Regions from separate parts of the Pseudoalteromonas sp. GB43 genome, predicted to be linked through region 2. Evidence: predicted binding sites of a transcription regulator. Region 2 holds the regulator's gene; the other holds the start of a gene.
The links. The regulator FliA, encoded in region 2, starts transcription of late flagellar genes. The targets are predictions, from matches to a motif close to CTAAAGNTNNNNNNNNNNNNGCCGATA.
Positions count from the first base shown of each region.

Region 1: the regulator FliA is predicted to act here: its motif matches at 2,145-2,171, upstream of ACRWSG_RS07330 (DUF5610 domain-containing protein).

Region 1 is NZ_JBPCHJ010000001.1:1,538,246-1,541,626, forward strand. It holds partial or broken gene ACRWSG_RS07320 (RNA recognition motif domain-containing protein) at 1-173, shown strand, start outside; gene murI (glutamate racemase) at 136-930, opposite strand; gene ACRWSG_RS07330 (DUF5610 domain-containing protein) at 997-2,115, opposite strand; gene trmA (tRNA (uridine(54)-C5)-methyltransferase TrmA) at 2,280-3,377, shown strand; gene ACRWSG_RS07340 (2-thiouracil desulfurase family protein) at 3,380-3,381, opposite strand, start outside.
Region 2 is NZ_JBPCHJ010000001.1:2,889,893-2,893,273, reverse strand. It holds partial or broken gene ACRWSG_RS13725 (protein phosphatase CheZ) at 1-764, opposite strand, end outside; gene cheY (chemotaxis response regulator CheY) at 782-1,165, opposite strand; gene ACRWSG_RS13715 (RNA polymerase sigma factor FliA) at 1,206-1,916, opposite strand; gene ACRWSG_RS13710 (MinD/ParA family ATP-binding protein) at 1,943-2,803, opposite strand; gene flhF (flagellar biosynthesis protein FlhF) at 2,796-3,381, opposite strand, start outside.

The sequences.
Region 1 (3,381 bases), 1.4 Mb from region 2:
GTAAACGTCGTGGCTTTGGTTTTGTTGAAATGGCTGAAGCTGATGCAGATAAAGCAATCAATCAATTAAATGATAGCGAATTCCAACAACGTACTTTAAAAGTGCGTGAGGCAAAACAAAAACAAGAGAACGAAGCTAACAGCTTTCGTGAGGGATCTGATCAGTCAGCGTAATAAGCTCAACGCTTAATTGCGAATGACCAATAGGAGCCGTTGCATAATAGTGCAGCGGCTTTTTTTTATCTGTAGTAAGAGTAAAGCCTCGTAGAGCAATTAAACTTTCAACGCGCTTAGCAATCGCTTTGCCTGAGTCAATAAGGAAGATCTGTTGTTTATAGTAGTCACTAATCGCGCTGGCTAGTAATGGAAAGTGTGTACAGCCAAGTACCAGTACATCTATATCTTCTGCTATCGCTAAATTACTCAATACTTTCTCAAGCTTCGCTTTATTGATTTTCTGCGTATGAAATAGTGTTTCTGCAATTTCTACCAGCTCAGTTGAGCCATATAAGCTGACTTGTGTGTCTTGGCTATGAGTACTAATTAAATTTGCAGTATAGCGACTCTTGATGGTTGATGGTGTTGCCAGTAAACCAATATGTTTGCTGTTACTTATAGCGCAAGCAGGTTTTATTGCAGGTACTACCCCGACAACTTCTATACTTGTGTGCTGACGAATAGTTTCTAAGGCAGAGGTAGAGGCGGTATTACACGCAATAACTAGAATATCAACCTGTAAGTTTGCTGTCTCGATAAACTGTAGTAGCGCTAAAAGGCGGGCTATGATCGTTTGCTGACTTTGCGCGCCATAGGGCAATAAAGCATTGTCCATAAAATAACTATAATCAGCATCTGGGATCAATACTTGGATCTGTTCAAGTACGGTTGTTCCACCTATACCAGAATCAAACACCATTATATGAACTGACAAACTGCTTACCTCGGATCATCAAAGATCAGCAGTTTGCCATGCAGCTTTATAAAAAGAAAGAAAGGACTATGCCTCTTCTTCTGTTGACGAGCGTAGCTTATTCATTTGTTCGAACATTGCTTTGGTATAATCCACCAGCTTACTGACTTCTTCTTTATCTTGGTTTAACCATTGTAAGATGCCAGCCAGTTCATTTTGCAAACCAATATCGCCCGCTTTATTAAACGCCTGTTTCAAATCGTCATTAAATGGCGCTATTTTCTCAGCAACTTCTTTTTCAGGAGCAGGTTTATATTCTTCATACCCTTTAATCGCTGCTACTGTTTTGGTTTGTTTCAGATCCATGGTAAAGCCGACTAGTTGCTCGTTACCTAAGTTCAGCTCTTTAGCTTGTTCAAAGGCTTCTTCTAATGAACCAGAGAAGAATGTTTCGCTAACACTCTGCAAGTCTTCCATCAATTCATTGATAGCTTGCTGCTCTTGCTCATTTAAATCACCATTGACCGACATCGAGAATGATAAATCACGTGATTGCGAAGACTCACTGACAAAGGCTTCGTTGTCGCCATTTTTGCTATAGCTGCTTGCAGACTTACTTTCGTATGCATCAGCAAAGCTAATACTTACTTCGTCACCTTCAGCGGTGGTGAAAGTGTACTCCGCGTTATTACTTAAACTGATGTATTGAGCCTGGCTTACTGAAACCGCATTAGGTTTAGGATTGAACAAGTCTTCTTCTAATTCATCAATACCTTTAAAGATACCTTCTTTAGACTTTTCGATGCCCTCTTCGATGTCATCGTTAAGAATACCTGACTCTTTAAGCTCATCATACGCATCGTCGATGCCCATTTGCACACCTTTACGTGCATCACCTAGCATGCCTTTGAGTTTTTCATCATCAGCACCATCAGCTTTTGCTTTACGAAGTGCACCGCCAACAAAGTCGAGTACGTTTTTCACGATCTCTTCAAAGTCGAACAAGGGTTTATCTTTTTTCTCTTCGGCTTTAGGTAAACCAAGTGCCTCAGCAAGTTTATCATCAAGAACTTTTGCCGCGAGCTCACGACCGCGTTGTTGATAACTATCTTGACGATTTTGAATGGTAGGCTGTTGCAATGCCTGCTTGCCATTGTATTTATTCACATTTGTATTAGGCATATAGCCTAGGTTGCCAATTTTCATGATCCGACTCCATGTTATGGTTAACTCATTATCGGCCAAAAACCAAAGAACTTAAGTTTTTTGTATAAAAAAACGACACTAAAATAAATAACAAAACTAGACAAATCCTCAGCGCTCCCTACAATAGCGCCGTTATAAAGCTAAGAGATAAAAGGTAATCAGCCATGGCGGTTATAAAAATTGATACAACTCAATATGATGCACAATTGAGTGAGAAAGAGCAGCGCATCACCTCACAGTTTCGACGTTTTGGGGTCGAAAAATTAGAAGTGTTCGGCTCTGATCCTATTCATTACCGCCAACGTGCAGAGTTTCGTGTTTGGCATGAAGGTGAAGACCTGTTTCACATCATGTTTGATCAACAAACTAAAGAAAAGATCCGCGTAGATGAGTTTGATCCTGCAGCACCTTTAGTGGGTGAAGTGATGCAAGCGATGATCGAAAACTTAAAAGACAATGAAGTTCTGCGCCGTAAGCTGTTTCAAATCGATTACCTTTCAAGCTTAAGTGGCGAGATCCTTGTTAGCTTGTTGTATCACAAACAACTAGATGAGCAGTGGCTACAAGCAATTAAAGAGCTTAAAGCAAAACTGAGCACACAGTTTAAGATTGATTTTATTGGCCGTGCTCGTAAGCAAAAAGAAGTGATTGGTAATGATTACGTTATCGAGCGTTTAAACGTAAACGGTAAAGAGCTTATTTATCAGCAAGTCGAAAATAGCTTTACGCAACCGAATGCGAAAGTAAACATCAAGATGCTAGAGTGGGCACAAGCGCTTTGCCAACCCCTCAATAATGACTTACTAGAGTTATATTGTGGAAATGGTAACTTTTCGATTGCTCTTGCGGGTTCATTCGACCGGGTATTAGCCACTGAGATATCAAAATCATCGGTTTACTCAGCACAATACAATATTGCACAAAACAAGGTTGAGAACTTAGATATCATTCGTATGTCGAGTGAAGAGTTCACTCAAGCAATGAAAGGCGAACGTACCTTCTCTCGTTTAGATGGCATAGACCTGAAAAGCTATAACTGCCAAACAATCTTGGTGGATCCACCACGTGCTGGAATGGACACGCTAACTTGTGACCTAGTTGCGAACTACGACAACATTATTTATATCTCGTGTAATCCCGATACCCTAGAACGTGACCTTGATCATTTATGCAAAACCCATGAAGTAAAACGTTTTGCAATTTTTGATCAATTCCCTTACACCCATCACATTGAATCAGGTGTGTTTTTACAACGTAAATAAAATC
Region 2 (3,381 bases):
GAAGCCCAGACTTGATAATAGATCATCGACTTCATCTTGTCCTGAGACAACATCATCACGAGAGTCTTTATCAATAATGGACCTTCAGGACCTGCTAGTGTATCACTTGTTGCAGGTGCTTTTTCTATGGCCTGTTTTTCTTGTTGTTGATGACCATCTTCTTGACTGCCAAACACAGTTAAGAGATTAATTAAACTGTCTTCTACTTCTCGCACTAACTCAATGACGCGACGGATTACTTGCCCCGTCAAATCTTGATAGTCCTGTGCCATCAGCACATTGGTCATCAAGCCCTGTAGCTCATCGGTTTTAGTATGCGAGTTATTCATAAAATTATCTAAGCTATGACATAGCTTTTTAAACTCACCGAGCTCTATTTCTCGGCTCATTAAACGATCCCACGTTGGTTTAATCGTCGCTATTTCATCTGCAAGTTGTTGCGCTATAGGTAAACTAGCTTCAACTGCATCCATGGTTTTGTTAGCGGCGCTTTCTGTCATTTCCATAACATAATTTAAGCGCTGCTTAGCGTCTGGGATCGCATCGGTAGTTAAATCTGAAAGACGAGTATCTAGATCAAAGTTTTTTAGCGCTTCATGTAATTGTCGCGTCAGTTTACCGATTTCAGCAAACAGCTCTGATTGTTCTTTTGATGCTGTTTCAAGTATCAGCTGATCAGCTTTTTCTTGTTCACCATTTTCAAGAAACTCAACAAGTTGACGAGCTTGCTCTAAACTTATTTGAGGCGCAGCTAGTGCTGACATAAGCCTCTCCCCTTAGATTAACCTAAACGTTCAAACACTTTTTCCAATTTGGTTTTAAGTGTCGCAGCAGTGAATGGTTTAACGATATAGCCATTAACACCCGCTTGAGCAGCAGCAACAATTTGTTCTTTTTTCGCTTCAGCTGTCACCATTAATACAGGAATATGCTTAAGGCTATCATCAGCACGAATTGCTCTTAACAAATCAATGCCTTGCATACCTGGCATGTTCCAATCTGTTACAACAAAATCAAATTCTTGATTTTGTAGCATTGGCAATGCTGTTGACCCATCGTCAGCTTCCTGCACATTGGTAAAACCTAAATCCCTTAATAGATTTTTAATGATACGTCTCATTGTAGAAAAATCATCAACAACAAGAATTTTCATGTTTTTATCCAAAACATCCTCCGGTGAGGTTTGAACCTATATTTACTTACTACTAATTAATCCAGTCATTGATTTTTGCTTTGAGCTTAATCATCGCCTGACCATGTATCTGACTCACACGCGATTCACTAACATCGAGTATGTGTCCTATTTCTTTTAAGTTCATTTCGTCGTTGTAGTACAAAGACAAAACAAGTGCATCTCTTTCTGGTAACGATTGGATAGCCGTTAATAGAGACTGGTTAAACCGCTCATTTTTAACGTTATTAAACGGTTTGTCTAGTCCTAAATCCTGACCTACAGGTGTAATGACGTCTTCATCAACGCCTAAGTCCTCTATACCTAATACTTTACTAGAATTTACATCATGTAGAATATGATGGTACTCATCGAGCGTTATATCAAGTTTTTCAGCGACTTCTGTATCTTTAGGTTCACGATTTAGCGTGCTTTCTAATTCGGAAATGGTTTCAGCCACAAGGCGAGCATTTCGGTGAACTGAGCGTGGTGCCCAGTCACCTCTACGAATTTCGTCTAACATCGCACCACGAATACGAATTCCAGCGAAAGTTTCGAAACTAGCCCCTTTGCTAGCATCAAAGTTTTTTGATGCTTCAATTAGGCCTATCATGCCTGATTGAATTAAATCATCGAGTTGGACACTGGCAGGTAAACGAGCAATTAGATGGCACGCCACTTTTTTAACTAAAGAGGCATGTTTTTCAACAATCGCATTTAAGTTTTGTGCTGATTGATATCCCATCGCTTTATTCACCGATGTTGTCATAGTTAGCCGTTTACTAGTTTTTCAATGAAAAATTCTAAATGGCCAGAAGGTTGATTAGGAATCGGCCACTTAACTGCTTTTGTTGCTAATGTTTTAAACGCCACCGCAGCTGGTGAGTTTGGAAATAATTCAACAATCACCTTTTGACGTCGCGTAGATTTACGCATGTTCTCGTCATAAGGAATGGTAGCTACCAACTCCATTGAAACGTCTAAAAAGCGATCCGTTACTTTTGAAAGTTTAGCAAATAATTCTTGCCCTTCACGCAAACTGCGCACCATATTGGCAACAATTTTAAATTTATATACGCCATGCTCACGGCTAAGCACTTTTATAAGCGCATAAGCATCGGTAATTGAGGTAGGTTCATCGCATACAACCACAACAACATCTTGGGCTGCACGAGAAAAGCTTAATACCATGTCAGAAATACCTGCGGCGGTATCGACAATTAAAATATCAAACTCGGTGTTTAACTCGCTAAAAGCGCGAATAAGACCTGCATGCTCAGATGGTGTTAATTCCACCATGCTTTGCGAACCAGACGTCGCTGGTACAATTTTGATGCCTGCAGGGCCTTCAACGAGAATTTCGTCAAGCTCACACTCGCCTGACAAAACATGAGATAAGTTACGTTCAACACGAAGGCCAAGCATTACGTCACAGTTTGCCAAACCTAAATCGGCATCTAATACTAATACACGATTTCCTTGCTGACCTAATGCGATTGCGGTATTGAGTGAAACGTTGGTTTTACCCACTCCACCTTTACCGCCAGTCACAGCGATAACTTTAACGCCACTATTATTATTTTGATTCATTTTGCGCAGGCCGCTTGCTTGATCTAATACTGTGTTAATCATACATCCCTACTGTGTTCGACGCTACTGCTTGACGTCTTGAATGTTGTGCTTTTGCTCGTTTTAAATACAATTGTTCAGCTTTTTTCACTAGTTTTTCAGCATTCGCTACGCGAATATCCTCAGGAACACGCTGACCGTTAGTAAGATACCCTATTGGCAAGCGATTTTGAATCGCTATGCTAATAATCTCACCTAAACTTAAAGATTCATCCAATTTAGTGAAGATACAGCCACTTAGGTGAACCTTTTTAAAGTGTCTTACGGTTTCTTGCAACACATTTATCTGTGCTGTAGCACTTAATACTAAATAACTACGAATATCAACACGCTGATTACGCATTAGGGTATTTAACTGCTCAGTTAAACGTAAATCACGTTGGCTCATACCCGCTGTGTCTATTAATACTAGACGCTTATTACGTAAATGGTATAACACTTCAGCTAATTCATTCGCATCTTTTACCTGCTTAACACCACAACCAATAATACGACCATAAGTAGCCAATTGTTCGTAGGCACCAATTCTGTAGGTATCAGTGGTGATCAACGCCACTTTATCAGCACCATATTTTTGTGCA